Regions from separate parts of the Actinoplanes sp. NPDC020271 genome, predicted to be linked through region 1. Evidence: riboswitches for the same ligand, from Rfam matches in the RefSeq annotation. Region 1 holds a riboswitch; each other region holds the start of a gene.
What was found. Region 1 has a riboswitch for cyclic di-AMP ahead of ACH442_RS41555 (coiled-coil domain-containing protein). Riboswitches for the same ligand answer to the same signal wherever they lie in the genome.
Positions count from the first base shown of each region.

Region 2: linked by a shared signal. The riboswitch ahead of ACH442_RS39855 (transglycosylase family protein) and the one ahead of ACH442_RS41555 (coiled-coil domain-containing protein) in region 1 are both predicted to bind cyclic di-AMP.
Region 3: linked by a shared signal. The riboswitch ahead of ACH442_RS44910 (C40 family peptidase) and the one ahead of ACH442_RS41555 (coiled-coil domain-containing protein) in region 1 are both predicted to bind cyclic di-AMP.
Region 4: linked by a shared signal. The riboswitch ahead of ACH442_RS16590 (C40 family peptidase) and the one ahead of ACH442_RS41555 (coiled-coil domain-containing protein) in region 1 are both predicted to bind cyclic di-AMP.

Region 1 is NZ_JBIRWQ010000032.1:49,019-54,801, forward strand. It holds gene ACH442_RS41540 (ABC transporter permease) at 1-415, shown strand, start outside; gene ACH442_RS41545 (ABC transporter ATP-binding protein) at 408-1,181, shown strand; gene ACH442_RS41550 (coiled-coil domain-containing protein) at 1,234-2,262, opposite strand; cyclic di-AMP (ydaO/yuaA leader) riboswitch at 2,283-2,419, opposite strand; cyclic di-AMP (ydaO/yuaA leader) riboswitch at 2,629-2,762, shown strand; gene ACH442_RS41555 (coiled-coil domain-containing protein) at 2,766-3,800, shown strand; gene ACH442_RS41560 (glycoside hydrolase family 65 protein) at 3,895-5,783, opposite strand, start outside.
Region 2 is NZ_JBIRWQ010000029.1:57,703-63,485, reverse strand. It holds gene ACH442_RS39875 (AAA family ATPase) at 1-380, opposite strand, end outside; gene ACH442_RS39870 (VOC family protein) at 374-829, opposite strand; gene ACH442_RS39865 (dihydrolipoyl dehydrogenase family protein) at 832-2,199, opposite strand; gene ACH442_RS39860 (DUF6174 domain-containing protein) at 2,244-2,681, opposite strand; cyclic di-AMP (ydaO/yuaA leader) riboswitch at 2,925-3,132, shown strand; gene ACH442_RS39855 (transglycosylase family protein) at 3,178-3,693, shown strand; gene ACH442_RS39850 (hypothetical protein) at 3,709-4,773, opposite strand; gene ACH442_RS39845 (GH92 family glycosyl hydrolase) at 4,856-5,783, shown strand, end outside.
Region 3 is NZ_JBIRWQ010000042.1:29,150-34,932, forward strand. It holds gene ACH442_RS44905 (tetratricopeptide repeat protein) at 1-1,295, opposite strand, end outside; gene ACH442_RS44910 (C40 family peptidase) at 1,767-2,738, opposite strand; cyclic di-AMP (ydaO/yuaA leader) riboswitch at 2,754-2,889, opposite strand; gene ACH442_RS44915 (M56 family metallopeptidase) at 3,003-3,920, opposite strand; gene ACH442_RS44920 (BlaI/MecI/CopY family transcriptional regulator) at 3,917-4,267, opposite strand; gene ACH442_RS44925 (cytochrome ubiquinol oxidase subunit I) at 4,344-5,759, shown strand; gene cydB (cytochrome d ubiquinol oxidase subunit II) at 5,773-5,783, shown strand, end outside.
Region 4 is NZ_JBIRWQ010000006.1:324,168-329,950, reverse strand. It holds gene ACH442_RS16605 (serine hydrolase domain-containing protein) at 1-898, shown strand, start outside; gene ACH442_RS16600 (hypothetical protein) at 1,276-1,650, shown strand; gene ACH442_RS16595 (metal-sensitive transcriptional regulator) at 1,895-2,194, shown strand; cyclic di-AMP (ydaO/yuaA leader) riboswitch at 2,846-3,022, shown strand; gene ACH442_RS16590 (C40 family peptidase) at 3,029-3,628, shown strand; gene ACH442_RS16585 (heavy metal translocating P-type ATPase) at 3,723-5,783, opposite strand, start outside.

The DNA.
Region 1 (5,783 bases):
CGTGCTGTTCACCGGTGAGCGACCCAACCTCGAGTGGCTGCTGATCGTCCCGGCGCTGCTGCTCCAGTCGCTGTTCAACACCGGCCTGGTGCTCTTCTTCGCCCGGCTCGGTTCCAAGTTGCGCGACATCAAGCAGCTCATCCCGTTCATCATGCGTTTCTGGATGTACGCGTCGGCCGTGCTCTACCCGGTCACCCGGTTCACCGAGCACCTGCACGGGTGGAAGCTGCACCTGATCGAGGCGAACCCGATGCTGGTCTTCATCGAGCTCTACCGGCATTCGCTGATGGAGAACGTGACGCTGGCCGGCAGCCCGCGACTGCTCTGGACCGAAGCGGTGATCTGGTCCCTGTTCGCGAGCGTCGGCGGCTTCCTCTACTTCTGGCGCGGAGAGAAGGGCTACGGTCGTGGCTGACAGCGAGAAGATCCCCACCGTCGTCGCCGACGACGCACACATCGTCTACCGGATCGTCGGTGCGATCGGGGCGAACCAGACCAGCCCGCTCTCCGCCCTCAAGCGGATCGTCACCAAGACCAACTCGACCAACGTGCGCGAGGTGCACGCGGTCAAGGGCGTCAGCTTCGTGGCCTACAAGGGCGAGGCGATCGGCCTGATCGGCAGCAACGGCTCGGGCAAGTCGACCCTGCTGCGCGCGGTCGCCGGCCTGCTGCCGGTGGCCAAGGGTGCGATCTACGCGGCCGGTCAGCCGTCGCTGCTGGGCGTCAACGCCGCCCTGATGAACGACCTCTCCGGTGAGCGCAACGTCGAGCTGGGCTGCCTGGCCATGGGCATGACGCCGGAAGAGGTGAAGGAGAAGAAGCAGTCGATCATCGACTTCTCCGGGATCAACGAGCGCGGTGACTTCGCCTCGCTGCCGATGCGGACGTACTCGTCCGGCATGGGCGCCCGGTTGCGCTTCTCGATCGCCGCGGCCAAGAAGCACGACGTGCTGCTGATCGACGAGGCGCTGGCCACCGGTGACGCGAAGTTCCGCCGCCGCAGCGAGGCCCGGGTCCGCGAGCTGCGCAAGGACGCCGGCACGGTGTTCCTGGTCAGCCACAGTGAGCAGTCGATCCGGGACACCTGCGAGCGGGTGATCTGGCTGGAGTCCGGCGAGATCCGGGCCGACGGCGAGACCGAGGCCGTGCTCAAGGAGTACGAGAGCTACATGAAGAAGTAGCCGTTGCACGAAAGAAGCGCCCGGGCCGTCGGCCCGGGCGCTTCTTTCGTGGTCAGGTGACCGAGAGATGCACGTGGTTCGTATGGTCGGTCGACGGTGTGCCGCCGGCACCGCTGTACGACTTCCACCCGCTGCTCGGCAGCCAGATCCGTTTGAACCAGATCACGTAGAGCACACCGAGCGTGTCCGAGTTGTGGATGAAGTAGTTGGCCAGGTTCGTGCCGTACGTCTTGCTGGCGCCCGTCGCCACCCCGCCGAACCCGTCCTTGTCGGCGGCGAAGTCGCAGGCCCGGCCCTTCGGATGCTCCCCGCTGTTCTGGTGCCGGAAGCAGGCGACGTAGCGGGTGAAGCCGGCTTTCTGCGCCTGCTTCATCGCGTAGAGCAACCGCGGGGTGATGCAGCCCGTGGTGGTCGGATCGTCCACGGTGCAGCCACCGGCGAGGCTGCCGGACGGTTTGTCGGCGTCCGAGCCGCTGCCACCGGAGCTGCCCGAGTCGTCGTCACCGGTGTCGCCGCCCTGGTTGGCTTCCTTGAGCGCCTGCTCCGCCTGGGTCTTCTTCTTGGCCATCACGTTGAGCTGGCGCTGCTGGTCGAGGACGGTCGCGTCGATCGCCGCCTTCGCCTTGACCTGGTTGTCCCGGGTGGTCCGCAGGTCGGAGATCGCCTGGTTCTGCCGCTCGGCCACGGTGGTCAGCAACTGGGCGCGGTCCAGGAAGCCGTCGGACGTGTCCGCGCTGAGCAGCGCGCTCAACGGGCCGAGCCGGCCCATCGTGTACGCCTGCGCGGCGTACTTGTCCAGCGACGCCTGCTGGGGGGCGATCTGGGCGTCCAGCTCCTTGAGCGTGGTGGCCAGCTTCGTCTGCTGCGTCTTGGACGTCTGCAACTTGGTCTTGGCGGTGACGTAGCCCTTGGAGGCCTCGTCGAGCTTGTCGAGCAGGGACTTGGAGCCGCCCTCACCGTCGTCGCCGGACTCCCCGGGCGCGGCGAGGGGCCGGGGGGCCGCGAGCGCCGGTGTGCCGGCACCGGCTATCCCGCATGCGGCGACCAGCAGCGCGAGAACGGCCACCCATCGTCGCCGCACAGTCACATGCTGCACTGGCTGTTTCCTTCCGTCGGCCGCCGGTCGGGTTAGCTGACGGGTTCGGGACGAAGGAAATCCCTACCGCTGGCGCGGATTCACCCCGGAAGAAATGTGGATCCCCGGCTCGCTCGTTGTTGCGATTAGGCGGCGGTTCCCGGGCGGGAACCGGGACCGACCATACCCACTCGATCGAGGAATCGACAGTTCTCGTACTTATTGCTATGCCTCGGTCACGAGGGGTGACGCCCATTACAGAAAGTCGTTGCAAGGTAACGGCTTTGACGGTTTCTCTGACCCTGATGCCGAGTGATATCTCAGGTAAACTGGCCGCCGGTCCTGCCAGGACGGCACCGCCCCCGAGTTGCCGGCAGGCCGCCGCCCAATCGCCGAAAGGCGAGCCGGGGAACCAGGTAGTTGGGGTGAATCCGCTTTGCGCGGTAGGGATAGCTTCCGTCCCGAACCCGTCAGCTAACTCGGTCGGCGGTGACTAGGAAGGATTGTTGATGACCGCACGTCCCCGCCGGTGGCTGATGCTTGCCCTGGCGCCGCTCGTGGCGACCACGATATTTGTGGCACCCGTCACGCCGGCACTCGCCGCGCCCAGCGGCGGCTCGTCGACCCCCGCGGAGGGTGACGATGACGACGATCTCTCCGCACAACTCGAAGCGACCAACCGACGGTTCGTGAACGCCAAGGCGGCCTACGAGACCTCGGCCAAGAACCTGAAGACGCTCAACACTCAGAAGGCGGACGCCGAGAAGCGCCGCGACGCGCTGATCCCCGAGGTCAACGCGATCGCCCGCCAGCAGTATGAGTACGGCAACCTCAGCACGCTGAGCTTCCTGCTGCAGGCCGACGACTCGTCCGACTTCATCAAGAAGGCCGTCTCGCTCGAGGAGATCAACAAGCTCCACGACGCGAAGCTGAACGAGCTGAACAGCGCGTTGGCGACGATCACCGACAGCGTCACCAAGATCGCTGCCGAGGTGAAGAACCAGAAGACGCAGCTGACCATCCAGCAGAAGCAGCACGACTCGGCGGAGGACCAGCTCGAGCTGCTCGGCGGTGGCACCGGCATCAACAAGACGATCACCAACGGTTTCGTCGACGCGACCTCCAAGGTTGCCGCCCCGGCACCGCGCAACTCCGACGGCGGTTTCTCGCCGGAGTCCTGCAACCAGGACGACCCGACGACCGACGGCTGCATCACCAAGCGGACGCTGCACCTCTATCAGGAGGTGAAGAAGGCCGGCTTCAACCGCTTCGTCGGATGCCATCGTGACGGCGGTCCGTTCGAGCATCCGAAAGGCCGGGCCTGCGACTGGTCACTGCAGAACAGTGGCTTCTCGGTCGCGCACAACGACGACATGATGAGGTACGGGAACGACCTCACCGCGTTCCTGGTGCGTAATGCCGACAAGCTCGGGATCTACTACGTGATCTGGTACAAGCAGATCTGGTTCCCGGCGACGAACAACTGGCATGCCTATCACGGCCCGAGCGACCACACCGACCACGTGCACGTGTCGTTGTTGTAGCGCTCCCCGCCGCACGGAAAAGCCCCCGGTCCTTCGCGGACCGGGGGCTTTCTCGTTCGTACGGGGAAATCGGGCTCTTGATCGTGACCGTGGATCAGGGATGCGGGGTGGCCCGGCGAACCGGAGCGCGGCCCGCGGGCTGCGTCGGCGCGGGACCGACCGGCCCGGCCGACGGGATCGGCATGGTCACCGGGCGCACCTGGGTCACCTCGATCTCCTTGCCGTGGTGCAGCAGCGTCAGGCGAGCCGAGCCACCGCCGTTGCGCAGGGAGTAGGTGACCTCGTCGGCGGTGACGTTGACCCGCAGGCGCAGGCCCCGCCAGAGCAGCGAGAAGTCCAGGTTGTTGATCCGGCTGGGCAGCCGCGGCGCGAACGCCAGCTGACCGTTGAAGTCACGCATGCCGCCCAGGCCCGCGACCAGCGCGATCCACGAACCGGCCAGCGACGCCACGTGCACGCCGTCCCGCGCGTTCTGGTGCAGGTCGTGCAGGTCCATCAGGGCGGCCTCGCCCAGATAGTCGTGGGCCAGCTCCAGGTGACCGGTCTCGGCCGCCATCACCGCCTGGATGCACGCCGACAGCGAGGAGTCCCGGACGGTCCGCGCGTCGTAGTACGCGAAGTTGCGGGTCTTCTCCTCCGGGGTGAACGCGTCGCCCCGGATGTACATGGCCATCACCATGTCGGCCTGCTTGACGACCTGCTTGCGGTAGAGGTCGAAGTACGGGTAGTTCAGCAGCAGCGGGTAACCCTCCGGCGGAGTGTTCTCGAAGTCCCACTCCTCCAGCCGGGTGAAGCCCTCGCACTGCTGGTGGACGCCGAGCTCCTTGTCGTACGGGATGTGCACGGCGGCCGCCGCGTCCCGCCAGGAGGCGGCCTCCTCGTCGTCGACCCCGAAGCGGCGGGCCAGATCGGGGTGGCGCTTGCAGGCCTCCACCGCGGTCATCAGGTTCTGCTGCGCCATCAGGTTCGTGTAGATGTTGTCGTTCACCACGGCCGTGTACTCGTCCGGCCCGGTCACACCGTCGATGTGGAACCGCCCGTGCCGGTCGTGGTGACCCAGCGAACGCCACAGCCGCGCGGTCTCGACCAGCAGCTCCAGACCGACCTCACGCTCGAAGTCGTAGTCGCCGGTGGCCTGCACGTAGCGCCGGACCGCGTCGGCGATGTCCGCGCCGATGTGGAAGCCCGCGGTGCCGGCCGGCCAGTACCCGGAGCATTCCTGGCCGCGGATGGTCCGCCACGGGAACGCGGCGCCCTGCAGGCCGAGCGTCTGCGCCCGCTCCCGGGCCAGGTCCAGCGTCGAGTGCCGCCAGCGCAGCACGTCCGCCGCGGCCGAGGGCTGGGTGTAGGTGAGCGCCGGCAGCACGAACGTCTCGGAGTCCCAGAACGTGTGGCCGTCGTAACCCGGGCCGGTCAGGCCCTTCGAGCCGATCGGGCGCTGCTCGGCGCGGGCGCCGGCCTGCAGCGTGTGGAACAGCCCGAAGCGGACCGCCTGCTGCACCTCCGGGTCGCCCTCGACGCGCACGTCGGAGTGGTCCCAGAACGCGTCCAGGTACTCGCGCTGCTGCTGGACCAGACCCTCCCAGCCGTCCAGGCGGGCACTGGCCAGGGCCGCGCCGACCTGGTCGCGCAGGGCCGGCAGGGAACGGACGCTCGACCAGCCGTACGCCGCCAGCTTCACCACACGCAGTTTCTGCCCCGGCTCCAGGCGGCAGGCCACGGTCGTACGCAACCAGTCGCCGTGCCCCTCGGTGGTGATCGCGTGCCGCCCCGGCGTCTCCACCAGGTGCTCCATGGCTGCGGCCATCCGCAGGTCACTGGCCTTGGTCCGGTGCACCAGCAGGCCGCCGGAGCGCTGCTCCAGCATCTCCTCGGCCTGCAGCGGCTTCTCCAGGACGGCCGCCACCCGCGGGTCCTTGCTGCTCGGCGGCAGCTGCTCGTTCGCCACCAGCTCGGACTGCAGGATCAGCCGGGCGGTCTCGT
Region 2 (5,783 bases), on a different contig from region 1:
ACGGCGGCCTCGGCGAGCAGACCGAGCACGGCCAGCCCGATCAGCAGGGCTTCCGGGGGCGGGCCGGAGCTGAGGCCGAACGCGGTGGAGAGCGCGACCCGCTGCGGCTCGGGCAGCCGGTCCAGGTGCGGCATGAGCGGAGCGACCAGCTGCTGCAACGCCGAGTACGCGAGCTCGGTCTCCGGCTCGACCCCGGCGGCCCGTACGACGCGGGTGGTCGGCGCGTGGCCGACCAGGTAGTCGAGGAGCGCCGACTTGCCGGTGCCGGCCTCGCCGCGCAGCACCAGGACCCGGCTCCGGCCCGTCCGGATGTCGCGGATCAGGCGTTCGAGCTGTTCACGTTCGCGCGACCGGCCTCGGAGTTCGACTGATCTCAGCACGCTGGGAGCGTACCCGGCGCTCGTTCGGTGACCTCCTGCAGCAAGTAGCCGTTACCGTCCGGATCGGTGAAGGAAGCGAACGACCCGTACGACGAACGCCCTGGGTAGAGCCCCGGCACGCGCTTCTCCGTTCCCGCGTGGTGGAACACCCCGTCCGCGTCGTGGAAGATCTCGCTGATCTGGACGCCCCGCCGGGTCAGCTCGGCCCGGGCCTCCTCGATGTCGCGCACGATGAGGTGGACGTTCTCCACGGTGCCGGGCGCGGCGGTGCCGATCCCGACGCCGAACGCGATCGAGCAGTGCGACCCGGGCGGGGTGAACTGCACGACGCGGTAGTCGTCGCCGCACACGTAGTCGAGGTCCTCCCGCCAGCCGAGCTGGTTGTAGAACTTCTTGGCCCGGTCGATGTCGGTCACCGGCACGGCGATCAGTTCCAGTTGATATTCCACGGTCAGATCCCGAGGGCGTCGAAGAGGTGGAGCCAGATCTCGCTGCGGGTGGGAAAGGCCGGGATCGCGTGCCGCAGGCGGCTGATCGGCACCTCGCCGACCACGGCGATCGTCGCGGCCTGCAGGAAGTCGGCGACGCCGGCGCCGGTCAGGGTGACGCCGACGAGCACGTCACGGTCGGTGTCGACGAGGAATCGGGCGGTGCCGCGCGGGCCGCCGGTGAACGCGCCTCCGGCGTTGCCGTCGGTCGGCACGTCGACGACCCGGACGGCCAGCCCGGCCGCGGCGGCGGTCACGGTGGTGTGCCCGACCGCGGCGACCTGCGGTTCGGTGAAGATCACCCGGGGCGCGCCGGGGCCGTCCCCGAGGTGCTCGGCGGCCATGCCGCGGCCGAGGACGTCCCCGGAGGCGATCGCCGCCTGGTACTTGGCCATGTGCGTGAACAGCGCCTTCCCGTTCAGGTCGCCGACCACGTAGAGCCAGTCGAGCCCGGGCACGCGCATGTTCTCGTCGACCTTGACGTAACCGGTCTCGTCGATCCCCAGCCCGGCCAGGCCCAGGCCGGCCGCCTGCGGCTCGCGGCCGGCGGCGACCAGGATCTCCGCGCCGGTCACGCTGGTCCCGTCGCTCAAGGTCACCGTCACTCCGGCTTCCGGATCCCGGCGTACGGCCGTGGCCCGCCCCGCGGCCCGGATGTCCACCCCCTGCTCGGCCAGGGACGCGGCCACCTGCTCCCCGGCGAACCGCTCCTCGCGGGGCAGCAGCCCCCGCTCCCCCGGGATCAGCGTCACCCGGGCCCCGAGCGAGGTGAACGCCTGACTCATCTCCACGCCGACGACCCCGCCGCCGATGATGATCAGCGACTCGGGCACGGCCGGCGTGGTGACGGCCTGCCGGTTCGTCCACGGCTTCGCCTCGGCCAGCCCGTCGATCGCGGGCCGCGCGGCCCGGGTGCCACCGGCCAGGATGACCGCGCGCCGAGCGTCGAGGATCTCGTCGCCGACCGCGACCCGCTTCTCGCCGGCGAGCCGCCCCCAGCCGCGGACCAGGGTGACCCCGCGCTCGGTCAGCCACGGCACCTGGCCGGCGTCGTCGAGGTGACCGATCAGCTCGTCGCGGCGGCGCAGCACGGCCGCCACGTCCAGGTCGCCGGTGACCGCGGCGCTCACCCCGGCCGTCCTGCGGGCCTCGGCGAGCAGTTCGCCGGGACGCAGCAGCGCCTTCGACGGCATGCACGCGTAGAACGAGCACTCGCCGCCGACCTTGTCGGCCTCCACGATCGCCACGTCGAGCCCGGCCTCGGCCAGCCGTCCGGCCGCCACCTCGCCGCCGGGTCCGGCGCCGATCACCACTACGTCAAAGGTTCGCATGACGAAAATTCTGGCTCGCCGGTCGGGCCGTTCGAACCCGGGACTCACCCTGGGGACGGCCGCCCGGGTACCCGGGTGCCCGGGGTGATCCCGCTGAACCGGTAGCACTCCTCGTCGTCGATCCCGTTCGGGTCCGGGTCGATCGTGAGCCGCGCGGGCAGCCCGGCGGCGTCCGCCTCGAACTCGACGTGAGCGTCGGCTCCGGCGCCGAGCGCGCTGTCGAGCAACTCGGCGACGGCCGGGTACTCGGGCGGCACGGCCAGGATCTCCGGAGCGTCGATCCGCGTGCCGGACACCACCCGGCCCTGGACGACGACGATCTCGTAGGTGCCGAGCAGCGCCCGCTCGCCGCAGCTGGACGTCAGCACGTAGGAGTAGTCCGGCGGCAGTTTCGCCTCAGCCGCGCGAAGGGGCTCGGCGGACTTCTCCGCCGTACCGGAAGAAATGCCACCACAAGCGGAAAGCGCAAGGGCGGAGATCACAGTGAGGAGCGCGGCCGGGCGTTGTCGGGATTCCACCATGAGCCATTCGACGAACGATTACCGCCCGCGGTTCCGCTCTTTCCGTCGTTCGCGGTAAATCGCACCGTTTTCGGGACTTTATCCGGCACGAACAAGATCAAATCGTCGCAATACCGTGAAGAGAGTCACTATTCAGGGCGAAAAATTTGGTCGCCGGCCCTTCGCTGTGGTTACCGTCGGTCGTCCCGCGAAATCGCGGGCACTGTGGACGGTCCGCCGAATCCCGCCGCCGATCCGCACAAGAAACTCAGGCGGGAGCGGGGGACCCACTTTCCGGCGCGATGAAAGGAACTCGCGCCTCGGCCCTGGTCGGACCACGCGACCGGGCCTCGGGGTGAAGCCGCATGTGACGCGGCCGGGCCACTCTGCCCGAACCCGACAGCTCACCTCGTAGGCGTGGAGGAGAAACCCCATGTCTCGGATCGGTAGACGAACGCGCCTTGCTGCCCTCGGCCTGATGACCGCGAGCGGCATGCTGCTCGCCACGGCCGCCCCGGCCAGCGCTTCCAGTGTGAACTGGGACCGGGTCGCGCAGTGCGAGTCCGGCGGCAACTGGCACATCAACACCGGCAACGGGTATTACGGCGGCCTGCAGTTCAACCGCAGCACGTGGATCGCCAACGGCGGCGGCAAGTACGCGTCGACCGCGAACAGGGCCAGCAAGTCGGAGCAGATCAGGATCGCCGAGAAGCTGTACGCCAAGCGTGGCCTGAGCCCGTGGCCGGTCTGCGGCAAGAAGGCCGGCGTGAAGTCCCCGGCCAAGTCGAAGCCGAAGACCACGAAGAAGAAGACCACGAAGAAGACCACGGTCAAGAGCAACGGCAAGACGTACGTGGTCAGGTCCGGCGACACCCTGGCCACCATCGCCAAGCGGCACCACGTGGCCGGTGGCTGGCGCACGCTCTACAAGCTGAACAAGGGCGTGCTGCACTCGCCGAGCCTGATCCACCCCGGTCAGCGCATCAGGCTGTAGCCGCGGGCGGCCGGGTCACCGCAGGTACTGCACGACCCCCGGGTCGAGCGGGATGGTGACCCGGCCGGACCGGTCCCAGCGTTCCAGGGTCCACCAGTTGCGCTGCTGACGGATGGTGACCTGGACGTTCGGGGACTCGCCGTGCCAGGCCGAGCCGCCGGCGCCCACCCCGTACTTCGCGCGGGCGAACACGCCGACCTTGGTCAGGGTGGCGCAGGCGCGGCAGCGGCCGTCCTCGGTGACGACGCAGTCGCCGCAGGTGGCACCCTGGCAGAGCCGGCACGGGCGGACCGCCTCGGGGCAGGCCGGGCAGGTGGGGAGCAGGCAGTGCGCGCACCACGCGAGCGTGCCGGCCAGGTGGTGGTTGCGGCAGGCCTGCAGGCTGGTCAGGGCCGTGCCGGTGGACTCGTCGACGACGTACCCCTGAGTCCTACCCGGCGCGACGTCGTAGACGATCGGCAGCTGGACGCCGTCGGCGAGCTGCCAGGTCTCGGCGACGCGCAGGCCGACCGCGATCCGGGTGACGTCGACCGGCCGGCGGCGCAGCCGTCGCAGCAACGCCTCGGTCAGCTCCTCGGGCAGGTCCAGCGGGGCGGCCGGAGCCTGCGCGGCCGGGGCGCCGATCGCGAAACGGGCCTCGGCCGGCTCCAGCTCCTCGCCCGGCGGGTGCTCGACGATCCGCGGGACGACGAGCTGCTGGACGCGCTGCGCGCCCTGCACGTGGATGCCGGTGAAGTCCTCCTGGCGGGTCACGGCGGTGACGTCGGCGAGGCGGCCCGCGGTCAGCAGGGTGGCGCCGACCATGCCGCGGTTCATGTCGCCCGGGGACTTGCTCAGTCCGTGCCAGGCGGGGCGGCCGGCGTCGCGACGAACACCGAGCTGGGCGTGCCGGCCGATCCGGGCGAGGACCGCCTCCCACGCGCCGAGCTGGGCATACGCCACGATCTCGGGCTCGGGCTGCCAGTCCTCGGCGGCCCAGGCGGCGCGACCGGCGGGCTCTTCCCACTCGGCGACGGCGTCGCCTGCCGCGATGCCGCGTTCATCGACGCCGGTGATGTCATCGAGTATCAGCCGGCTCACGGTAGGTGATCTTACTCGGGCGACGCTTGCCCGACGATTTCTCGCCATGCGCCGGTCCTCTGCGGACAGCAGGATCATCGCAATGATCAACATTCCGTCCAGAAGAGCGCTGCTGGCCGCGGCGCTCGGGCCGGTCCTGTCGCTGACGGCGCTCGCGGCGCCCGCGGCCGCCTCGGAGCTCTCGCCGTTCGCCGCGGTGAACCAGTTCATCGGCACCGAGATGGACACGACGCAGAACAAGAGCAACGACGCGTACGGCAACACGTTCCCCGGCGCGGCCGTCCCGTTCGGCATGGTGCAGCCGAGCCCGACGACGTACCGGGCCGGCAACGCCCTGGTCGGCGAGAAGGGCGGGTACGAGTACACCGCGAACCTGATCCGCGGATTCGGCATGACGCGCTACTCCGGCACCGGCTGCACCGGGCGGTTCGGTGGCTACGAGTTCCCCACCATCCCGTACGCCGGTGAGGTCCTGCCGGTCGATCCGGCCACCGACATCAAGGGCTACTACCTCGGGTTCAGCCACGACGACGAGGTGTCCCAGCCCGGCTACTACAAGGTGGCGCTGGACAACGGGATCACCACCGAGCTGACCGCGACCACGCGGACCTCGGTGAGCCGCTTCACCTTCCCGGCGTCGTCCGACGGCACGCTCATCCTCGACGTGTCGGGGCAGAACAACCGGTCGTTCGGCAGCGAGATCACGATCGACCCGGCCACGCGGACGGTCTCCGGCTGGATGTACGGCGCCGACGTGTGCGACGTGGGCAACACCTACAAGGCGTACTTCTCGACGACCTACGACAAGCCGTTCGCCTCCTACGGCACCTGGAACGACACCGAACTGACCACCGGCAGCACGCACGCGGTCAAGGCCGGCACCGACACGAGCGTCGACTACCGTCACGACACGGGCGGCTGGGTGACGTTCGAACCCGGCGCCAAGGTCACCGCGAAGACCGGTTTCAGCTATGTGAGCGTGGAGAACGCGGCGCTCAACCGGGACGAGG
Region 3 (5,783 bases), on a different contig from region 1:
AGCATGTCCGACTGGTTGATCATGCGGATCTCGCCGGTGGCGATCGAGTCGCGCATCGCGTATTCGGCGGCGGTCTCGCAGAGGTGCGCCAGGTCGGCGCCGGAGAAGTTCTCGGTGGCCGCGGCGACCGCCGCCAGGTCGACGCCCGCGACCGGACGATCGCGCAGGTGGTACTCGATGATCGCGGCCCGCGCCGGACCGTCCGGCGGCAGCACCAGCACGGTGCGGTCGAGCCGGCCCGGCCGCCGCAGCGCGCTGTCGACATCCCACGGCGCGTTCGTCGCGGCCAGCACGAAGACGCCCTCGTTGCCGCCCTGCACCCCGTCCAGCTCGGTGAGCAGCTGGTTGACCACAGTGCGCATCGCCGACGAGTTCAGCTGGCTGCGCTTGTGCCCGAGCGCGTCGATCTCGTCCAGGAACAGGACGCACGGCGCGTGGCCGCGCGCCGACTCGAACAGGTCGTGCAAGTTCTTCTCGGAACTGCCGATCCACATGTTCAGCACATCGGTGATCGACAGCGAGATGAACGCGGCACCCATCTCCCCCGCGACCGCCCGCGCCAGGAACGTCTTCCCGCAGCCGGGCGGCCCGTAGAGCAGCAGGCCACCACGCAGGCTCTTGCCGAACAGGCTGCGCAGCTTCGGATTGCGCAGCGGGCCGAGGAAGGAGACCTCGAGCCGCTTCTTGACCTCGGCCATGCCACCGACGTCGGCGAGGGTCACGGTGGACCGCTCGACGTCGAACGACCGGTCCTCGTGGCCCGTCACCGGCTCGGGCTCGTCCCCGGCCTTGGCGAACCGGGGCGGCACGACATCGCCGAACTCCTGCTCCATCGCGGCCCAGTCCACGCCACCCGCCTGCCCCGCCGGCCGATCTCCCGCCGGCCGATCCCCCGGCGACCCGGAACCAGCCGGCCCGGAACCAGCCGGCCCGGAACCAGCCGGCCCGGAACCAGCCGGCCCGGAACCAGCCGGGTCGGAACCAGCCGGGTCGGACTTCGCCGGACCGCCCGGCTGCGCCGGGTCCGACGTGCCCGTCGAGTGGCCGGGATCCGCAGAGCCGGCCGGCTGGGCGCCGGGTTGACCCGCGGGCTTCGGCGGGGCCAGCGCGGACACCATCAGCCCCCGCGCGGCCTCGTTGCCCGGCTCACGGCTCAGCACCTGAGCAGCATGCTCGATCGCCTCCGCCCCACGCCCGGCCGCGACCAGCAACTCGGCCAGATGCAGCCGCAACGGCAGGTCGTCGGGGCGGGCCTGCACCGCCGCGGTGAGGCTGTCGATCAAGGCGTCGCTCATGAAACGCGATTATGCCCGCGTCGCCCGCGCTACGGCCGCTCGCCCTTTCCCCACCGGCCGCGCCGACCGTCTCGGGCGCGGCCGCACCGAGCAGCAGCGTGTAGCCTGCGGCAACCGCCGGAAGCACCCGTCAGCCATCGGTCACCGTCCGGAAGAACGTGATCACGTCCGCCGCGAAGAGCTCCGGCACCCCCAACGCGGCGCCATGCCCGCCACGAGGGAACTCCGTCCACTGCCGGATGTCATCCCGCCTCTCGACGAACGGCCGGATCGGCTGGGTGACGTCACCCGGGAGGGACGCGATGGACTCGGCTACGCCACCCGGGCAGAGGGACGCGGGCAGAGCCGGCACGCAGCGCGCGGGACCCGGGCGCGGGCCGGCGGGGTGGTGCTCCCCGGCGTACGCGGGGAGGGGTTGCAAAAAGGCCGCCCCCGGCGGACCGGGAGCGGCCTTTCCACCTTGAGCGCGGATCAGCCCGGCCGGCGATAGCCGGCGATGGGGCCGCGATCGATGGTCGCCATGCGCACGAAGTCGCCCGTGTGCGGCGCGTGCACCACCATGCCCTTGCCGATGTAGATGGCGACATGGTGCACGTCGGAGTAGTAGAAGACCAGGTCACCGGGCTTCAACTCGCTCCGGCTCACCGACTTCCCGGAACTCCACTGGTCCTTCGTGTAGTGCTCGAGGTGCACGCCTACCGAAGCCCACGCCTCCTTCGTCAGACCCGAGCAGTCGTAGCTGTTCGGGCCCTCGGAACCGAAGACGTAGGGCTTGCCGATGAGGTCGCACGCCTTCTGCGCCGCACGGCCGCCCTTGTCGTTGGTGTACTCGGCCGGGCACAGACCGGTCTTGTACGGCCCGGCGTCCGCCCCGTTGTAGGAGGTCTGCCGGAGCTTCTGCAGGCTGTTGATCTTCTTCTCGATCGCCGTCCTCTTCGTCTTGAGGTCGGTGTCACGGGTGGAGATCTCGGTGGCCAGGGCGTCCACCTTGGCCTTGTCGGCGGCGTACTTGTCGCGGAGTTTGACGACGTCACTGATCGACGCCTGCCGGTTGGCCGCCAGTTGCTCGAGGAGCGAGAGCTTCTCGGTCAAACTGCTCGGCGAGCCACTGAGCAGCGCACCGACCGCGGTCGGCGGACCCTGCATGTAGGCGTCGGCCGCCATGTTCCGCACCTCACCCATGGCCGCGTCGACCTGCTTCTGCAGCGGGGCGAGCGTCGTGGCCAGCTGCTTCTGCTGCTTCTGCAGCTTCAGCAGTTTCCCGTGCACGTCGTTGTAGTCCTCGATGACGGGCTCGAGCTCGTTCCACTGCTTGTCGATCTGGGCTTCGACGTCCGATGTCGGATCGGCGTGAGCGACAACAGGTCCGGTGACAACAAACCCGGCAGCGATGACGGCGCAGACGAGACTGCGCAGCACACCCCGCGCGCCTATCCGTTTCACGTAGGTGCGTTGTCCTTTCTTCCTCTCGGCCGCCGACCGGGTTAGCTGACGGGTTCGGGCGGGAAGCACGCCCGGCCGCTCAACGAGCGGCTTCACCCCGAGGAACCTGGGTCCCCGGCTCGCCTTTACGGCGATTAGGCGGTGGCTCGTCAGATCGGCCGGTTGGACGATGGGGGGCTGTCGAACCGGGGACCACCGTACTCGGATCATGCAGGCAAATGAAGGTCGCGTCCGGAGGGAAACTACCCGCACCAGTGCGAGCACTCACAGTGAGCGGAACGGCCACGCGTCCAGGGCCTGCGCGAGCCAGGGCACGATCAGGATCACCGTGGGTAGCACCAGGAGGCCGACGGCGGCGAGCCCGGCGAGGGCCGACAGACCGGTCGAACCGGCGGCCGGGCCGGTCAGCCGGTCAAGTCGGCGGCGGCGGGATTCACCCGCGGGGTCGGCCGGGGCTTCCTCCGCAAGGGGGACGGCGTCGGAGAGCCGGGCCAGCGCGGCGCGCAGCGGGGCCGGCCCGGTGCGGCGCCGGGCGGCATCGTCGGCCACCATCTCCAGGAGCAGGTACACGGCGTCGAGTGGCGCCCGGGACCGCAGCGGGCGCGGCACCGCCTGGTAGAAGGCGGTGAACGACTCCATCACCAGTTCGTGTTTGTGCCGCAGGTGCGCCTGTTCGTGGGCGAGCACCGCGTCGACCTGCTCCCGGTCGAGGATCTGGAGCACCGCGTCGCTGAGCACGACCCGCGGCTCGCGGCCGGGCACGCAGTAGGCCAGCGGCAACGCGCCGTCCAGCACCCGCACCTCGCCGCCGCCCAGCTCCTGGTGGCGTTCGGCCCGGTCGAGCAGGTCGGCGAGCATCCGGTGCCGTTCGCGCCGGGCGCGGGCCCGCACGCTCACCCGGATCAGCGAGATCAGCAGCCGGATCACGATGGTGGCCGCGACGGCCAGGGAGAAGACCAGCGACGCGACGACCCATGGGTGGTCGGCGCCGGCCGCGCGGGTCAGCTCCTCCGGGGCGGCGAGCACCACACCGAGGGCGCAGAGCACCGCGGTGAGGGTGAGCGCCTGCCAGAGCAGGACGGCGGCGACCGGTGCACGGTCGGGCCAGCGGGCGCCGGCGAGGACACCCGGGACGACCAGCGACAGGGTCAGCCCGAGAGCGCCTAACAGAAGTGCGGTCACGTCTCTTTCGGTGTGGCATCCAGGGCGGCTTGGATCGCGCCGGGCGGCAGCTGACCGAGGAAGTATGCCAGCGCGGCGTCCTGATCGGGAGTGCCGCTGAGTGCGTCGAACATCAGGGCGGCGGTCATCTCGGCGCGGGACTGGGCCGGCGCGTACTTGTAAGCGCGGTCCTCCATGGTCCGCACGACCAGTTTCTTCTTGGCGAGACGGTCGAGCACCGTCATCACGGTGGTGTACGCCAGATCACGGTCGGCGAGTATGCCCAGATAAACCTGCCGGACCGTCAAAGGGACGGGCGAAGCCCACAGCTGATCCATGACCTCACGTTCGAGTCCGCCAAGTGCCATGTGACCCATCCTACTAGGGCCGGTCGTACTACGTCTCGTAGTATCTACTACGAAGAGTCGTAGAGGGGGACACCCGATGGACGTGCTCGACCTGACCCGGCTGCAGTTCGCGGTCGTGACGATCTATCACTACCTGTTCGTGCCGCTGTCGATCAGCCTGTCGGCGGTCGCGGCCGGTCTGCACCTGACCTGGATGCGCACCGGCTCCGAGCGGTTCCTGAACCTGACCAAGTTCGTCGGCAAGCTGCTGATCGTCACGTTCGCGGTCGGCGTGGTCACCGGCCTGGTGCAGGAGTTCCAGTTCGGGCTCGGCTGGAGCGCGTTCGCCAAGTTCTACGGCGACGTGTTCGGCCCGACCCTCGCGATCGAGGGGATGCTCGCGTTCTTCCTGGAGGCGACGTTCCTCGCGTTGTGGTACTTCGGGTGGGGCCGTCTGCCCCGCCGCCTGCACGCCGCCACGATCGTCGTCGTCGCGGTCGGGACGCTGCTCTCGGCGTACATCATTCTTGCGGCCAATTCCTTCATGCAGAACCCGGTCGCCTACGCATTGGACGCGGAGACCGGCCGGGCCCACCTGACCAGCTTCGGTGAGCTGCTCACCAACGAAGTGGTGCTCGCCGCCTTCCCGCACACGACGGCCGGGGCGGCGATGGCCGGTGGCGGCCTGCTCCTGGCGATCGGGGTGTGGCGGCTCGCCGCCGACGGCGCGTTCCGCACGCTCGCCCGGCTCGGCGCGTGGCTGATGCTGATCGGTGGCGCGATGACCGCCATCACCGGCGACCACCTCGGCAAGGTGATGACCGCGGTGCAGCCGATGAAGATGGCCGCGGCCGAGGCGCTCTACGAGACGACGACCGGAGCGCCGTTCTCGGTCTTCGCGCTCGGCAAGCTCGGCCACGAGAAGCCGTTCCTCACCGTGGAGATCCCGCACCTGTTGTCGTTCCTGGGCACCGGCTCGTTCGACGGAACCGTGCAGGGCATCGACGACCTCCAGGCGCAGTATGTCGCTCAGTTCGGCCCAGGCAGCTACGTGCCGATGATCCCGGTCGCGTTCTGGACGTTCCGCCTGATGATCGGCGCCGGCGTGGCCGGGATGGCCCTCGCGGCGTACTACCTCTGGGCCTCGTCCTCCTCCCGCCGCTTCCGGATCCCCTTGCTCCCCGAGTTCCTGCAGATGGGCGCCGGCGTGCCGACCTGGATCAAGCGGATCCTGCTGCTCTCGCCACTGCTGCCGGCCGCCGCGAACACGTTCGGCTGGGTCTTCACCGAGACCGCGCGGCAGCCGTGGCTCGCGTTCGGCATCTCCAAGGTCTCCGACGGCATCTCCCCCGGGCTCACCGGCGCCGAGGTCATCGCGTCGCTGGCCGGGTTCACGCTGATCTACGGGCTGCTCGCGGTCGCCTGGTACAAGCTCGTCGTCCACCTCAGCCGCAAGCCTCTGGCCGAGGTTCCGGACAGAGCACCCGCCGCCGAGCCGGTTCCCGCCTACTAGGAGTCCAGGAAAGATGATCACCTT
Region 4 (5,783 bases), on a different contig from region 1:
CACGTCCATCCTGCTGCTGCAGCAGGTCGACAAGGGTCGTGTCGACCTCGACGTTCCGGTCGTGCGGTATCTGCCCGGCTTCACCGGTACCGGCAAGAACAAGATCACGGTACGGATGTTGCTCACCCACACCAGCGGCCTGCCCGTCGGCGCGAGCATCAAGGGACTGCCGTCGCAGGCCGCCAAACGTGCCGCGGTCCTGGCCACCCCACTGGTCAAGGGGGCGACGCCCGGCACGGTGTTCCGTTACTCCAGCGTGGGACTGATGGTGGCGGCGCAACTGGTCGAGAAGGTCACCGCAACCACCCTCGACGCAGCCCTGAAGACCGGTATCACCACACCACTCGGGCTGCGCGGCACCGGCTTCACCCCACTGACATGGCTGAGCAAAACCCAGCAGGCCGCGCGGCTGGCTGCCACCGACGCCCGCACCTCCCGCGGCCTGCTACGCGGTGTCGTCCACGACGACGTCGCGAACCAGATGGGCGGCATCATCGGCAGTGCCGGAGTGTTCGGCACCGCCTACGACGTCGCCGTCATCGGCCAGCTGCTGCTCAACGCAGGCACCTACGGCGGCAAACGCCTGCTCTCCACCGCGATCGTCAAAGAGATGCTCACCAACCAGAACAAAGGACTGCCCGCGGTCGACCCGGAACGGCCGGGCCGCCCCTCCTACCACGGACTGGGCGTCACCCTGCGCCAACCATGGTTCATGGGCACTCTCTCGTCCGCAACCACGTTCGGGCACACCGGCTTCACCGGCACATCCCTACTGGTCGACCCGAGCCGCAAACTGGTGCTGTCCCTGCTCACCAACCGCGCTCACCCCAACTGGACCTGGGCGAACCCCGACCCCATGCGCGCCGAAGCCGCCACCACCATCGCCAAGCACCTATAACCCGGGACGATTCGAAAGGACCCGAATCGACGCTCGACGACATCGGCGAAGCCGGCACCATTCACGCTGGAGTCGAGGCCGCATTCACGCCATGGTCGCGCACCTGGCGAGCGTGGGCCGACGCAGAGCAACAGGCCGGACGACACCCGTGACTGCTACAACAGGCTCGAAGAACTGCGCCGACAGGCCACCGAACTGGCCGACACCCACGGACTCGTCCTCGGCCCGGGCCTTTCACCGCGGCGCTCCGTTTCGCAACGGGAATGATCATGGGGTAGACAGTCTCAGTGGCTGTTGCGCGCTTCGACATGAGCTGGACCATCACTAGTTCCGCTTGGGCTCGGTTCACGTGGCAAGCAGACGATTACGAGCTGAGGATGAACACGTCATACCTCGACAGGAGCCTGGAGAATCTCTTGCGGGCGGCACGGGACCTGCAGATAGGGTCCAGTGCTACGACCGCCGGTATATACGGCATGCCCAACGGCTACATGTTCCAGTTCGGTGGAGCGGCGGAGGACGTGTACCTACAGATCCTTCACATGCCGGACCTCCGACAGGACGACCCTTGGATCGGCGTCACTCGGGTCTGGGACGAGCGGATCTCTGTGGCAGCCTTTATCCGGGCCACCATCCGTATGACGCAGGCCGTATCTGACGCAGGTGCCGGAGACAGTTACGGCGGCCTGTGGGGGAACCGTCCCTTTCCGGCGCAAGAGCTCGCTGTGCTGAAGCAGAGCTCGGGTGCGTAAGGGTTCCTGGTCGACGACCTGCCCACCGCCGAGGACGTCGTCCAGGAGAGTAGGAAGCGGGGCGTGGTTCCTCGCCGTTCCCGACGACTCCGATCCCTGCAGAGCTTCCTGGCCCCCGCTGATTCGGTTCGGCGTGGGCCGGGTGCGCGGGCACGGTCGGCTGGTCACCCCAGCGGGCGCGTTACCGCCAGGGCGTGTCCGCAGCCGAGCCGGGCTGATACGGGTGCCGGGTATCTTGCACGGCATGAGTGAGGCGAAACCGGCCGGGCCGCACGGGTATTCGGCGGAGAAACAAGCGCTGATGGCCCGGCTGAAGCGGGTCGAGGGGCAGATCCGCGGACTCCAGCGGATGGTCGACGAGGACACCTACTGCATCGACATCCTGACCCAGATCTCGGCCGCCAAGAGCGCCCTGCACGCGGTAGCCGTCGGCTTGCTCGAGGACCATCTGCGCCATTGCGTGGTCCACGCCGCCGTCGAAGGCGACGTGGACTCGAAGATCAAGGAGGCGAGCGCGGCGATCGCCCGGCTCGTGAAGTCCTGAGCCGGGTCCAATCCATTCGCGGGGCTGCTGCGCGGTCCGGCCCGGGCCGACCGGCCCGATCGCGTGCTGCTGCCGTCTGCCCTCGTGGGGTGCGGTGACGATCGGTGCGGCCGCAGCCGGGACCGGTGTGCGCTGGTTGTGCAGTCGGGCACGGCACGACCGGTTGAAAAGTCCTGTTGTGGCGATTCGGTTGCGTCGCGGCGGCGACCGCCTTCGGGTGCGATCCTCGGCGCAACGGACATCACCTGCGTATCCCACTCGGTGACCCTCGATTGCGGGAGGTCATCGGTTCGGGCAATGAGGGCCGGACGGTCGGCCACGATCAACGGGCCGACGGTCGCCTGGAACGCGCCGTGCCGGGGAACCCAGCCGAGGCTACTCACAGCGACCGCACAGATTTGAAGTGTTCCCTTTCACAGATCAAAACCACTCTGGGTCTACCATCCGTGAGCAGAACGTACTGACAAACTTCGCACCGGTCTTCCGAAACGGACACACATCGGCATGGCCGTCACTATGAGTGAGCATTCTGGGGAACCGGGGCGGTCGCGAGGTGGGCTATCAAGGAAGGGCGGCGGGCACAGGCTCGCCGGTCGCGCCGACCTGGACCACGCCGAGCCCTGCCCCGGTCCGGCGGCGCGAACCCGCATGACGAGTCATGAGGCAATCGGGGGCAGGGACGGGGGAACCACTATCGGTCCTCGACCGGCACGCCGTACTGCGGCGACCGGGACATGAGGACCTCGGGGTGAAGCCGCCAGCGTGCGGCCGGGCAACCTTCGCGCCCGAATCCGACAGCTAACCTCGCAGGCGTGCCGGAGGGATTCCTTCACCGTGCGCGTAAGTACCCTGAGCCGGCCCGCCCGTACCCTGGGAGTCGGCACCATCGCCCTGTCCGTGGGTCTCGGTCTTCTCACCGGCGGGATCGGCTCACCGCAGTCGGCCTCCGCCGCGACCCCGTCCTCGGCCGTCGCCACCACGCAGGTGTTTCCGCAGACCAGCGTGGCATTCAGCCAGAGCGGCATCACCGTCAAGGCGGCGGCGTACCAGGCCGCCCGGTCCAAGGCGGCAGCGTCCAGGATGGCCGCGAACCGGATCATGACCGAAGCGGCGAAGCACAAGGGCAAGCAGTACAAGTTCGGCGCCGCCGGGCCCAAGCGGTTCGACTGCTCGGGCTACACCATGTACGTCTACAAGAAGGCAGCGGGCAAGAAGCTGCCGCACAAGGCGAACCTGCAGCAGCGATACGGCAAGGCCGTCGCCAAGTCCCAGGCCCGTCCCGGTGATCTGATCATCATCCGGTCCGGCACGCGCGGCACGCACGCCGGCATCTACGCCGGTGGCGGCAAGATGTGGGCGGCCCCGCGAACCGGCAAGACGGTGACCAAGCAGAAGATCTGGAGCACGAATTACGTGGTCCGGCGCCTGGTCTGAGTCGGTCCTCCCGACGGACCACGCTTCGCGGCCGGGCTTCACACAGCGCCGCCTGCACCCGTCTCGGTGGGTGCAGGCGGCGCTGTCGTACGGCTTACGTCGTGATGCTGGTGAAGCGGCGCAGCCGCAGGCTGTTGGCGACGACGAACACCGAGCTGAACGCCATCGCCGCGCCGGCGATCATCGGGTTGAGCAGGCCGGCTGCGGCCAGCGGCAGGGCGGCCACGTTGTAGGCGAAGGCCCAGAACAGGTTGCTCTTGATGATGCGCAGGGTGCGCCGCGACAGCCGGATCGCGTCGGCGGCGGCCATCAGGTCGCCGCGGACCAGGGTCAGGTCGGACGCCTCGATCGCGGCATCGGTGCCGGTGCCCATGGCCAGCCCGAGGTCGGCCTGGGCCAGGGCGGCGGCATCGTTGACGCCGTCACCGACCATCGCCACGACCTTGCCCTGCTCCTGCAGCCGTTTGACGACGTCGACCTTGTCGGCCGGAAGGACCTCGGCGATCACCTCGTCGATGCCGACCTGCGCGGCCACGGCCCGGGCGACGGTCTCGTTGTCGCCGGTGAGCAGCACCGGCGACAGGCCGAGCGTCCGCAGCTGGGCCACAGCGTCGCGGCTGGTCGCTCTGACGGTGTCGGCGACAGCGAGGACGCCGCGGACCTGGCCGTCCCAGCCGGCGACCACGGCGGTCTGTCCCGCCGCGTGGGCGGCGGTGACAGCGTGCTCGACGTCGGCGGGCACGCTCAGCCCGGCCTGGCGCAGCAGCGCCGGGCGGCCGACGTGCACGGTGTGACCGTCGACGGTGCCGGTGACACCGAGGCCTTCGGTACTGGCGAACCCGGTGACCGGTGGTAGCGGCGCGCTGTCGGCGGCGGCCGAGGCGATCGCCTGGGCGATGGGGTGCTCGGAGGCGGCTTCGACCGCCCCGGCCAGGCGCAGCAACTGCTCACGGTCGACGCCGGCGGCGGGCACCACGTCGACCAGGCTCATCCGGCCGGTGGTGACCGTGCCCGTCTTGTCCAGCACGACGGTGTCCACGGTCCGGGTCGACTCGAGCACCTCGGGGCCCTTGATCAGGATCCCGAGCTGCGCGCCGCGTCCGGTGCCGACCAGCAGCGCCGTCGGCGTGGCGAGGCCGAGCGCGCAGGGGCAGGCGATGATCAGCACGGCGACGGCGGCGGTGAACGCGGCGGTCCACCCGGCGCCGGTGCCGACCCACCAGCCGAGCGTCGCGACCGCGAGGGCGATCACGATCGGCACGAACACGCCGGAGATCCGGTCGGCGAGCCGTTGCACGGCGGCCTTACCGGTCTGGGCCTGCTCGACCAGTTTCGCCATCTGCGCGAGCTGGGTGTCGGCGCCGATCCGGGTGGCACGCACGATCAGCCGGCCGCCCGCGTTGACGGTCGCACCGACCACCGGATCGCCCGGGGCGACCTCGACCGGCACGGACTCGCCGGTCAGCATGCTCGCATCGACGGCCGAGGTGCCGTCCTCGATGACGCCGTCGGTGGCGATCTTCTCGCCCGGCCGCACGATGAACCGGTCCCCCACAGCGAGGTCGGCGACCGGGATCCGGCGTTCGGTGCCGTCGCGCAGCACCGCGACGTCCTTGGCACCGAGCTCCAGCAGGGCGCGCATGGCGGCTCCGGCACGGCGCTTGGAGCGGGCTTCGAAGTAGCGGCCGGCGAGGATGAACGTGGTGACCCCGACGGCGGCTTCCAGGTAGATGGCGCCGGCCCCGTCGGAGGCGCCGATGTCGAGGGTGAACGGGTGCGTCATGCCGGGCGTGCCGGCGGAGCCGAAGAACAGCGCCCACAGTGACCAGCCGAACGCGGCGATGGTGCCCATGGAGATGAGGGTGTCCATGGTCGCGGCGCCGTGGCGCAGGTTGGTCCAGGCCGCCTGGTGGAACGGCAGCCCGCCCCAGACGACGGCCGGCGCGGCCAGGGTCAGTGACAGCCACTGCCAGTAGGTGAACTGCCAGGCCGGCACCATCGCCAGCAGCACCACCGGCAGGCTGAGCAGGATAGCGGTGAGCAGCCGGGTCCGCAGGGCGTGCAGTTCGTCGACCGGTTGCGCCTGTTCTGCCGCATCGTCGCCGGGTCGCTGTGGTGGCGGCGGGAGCTTCGCGGTGTAGCCGGTCCTCTCGAC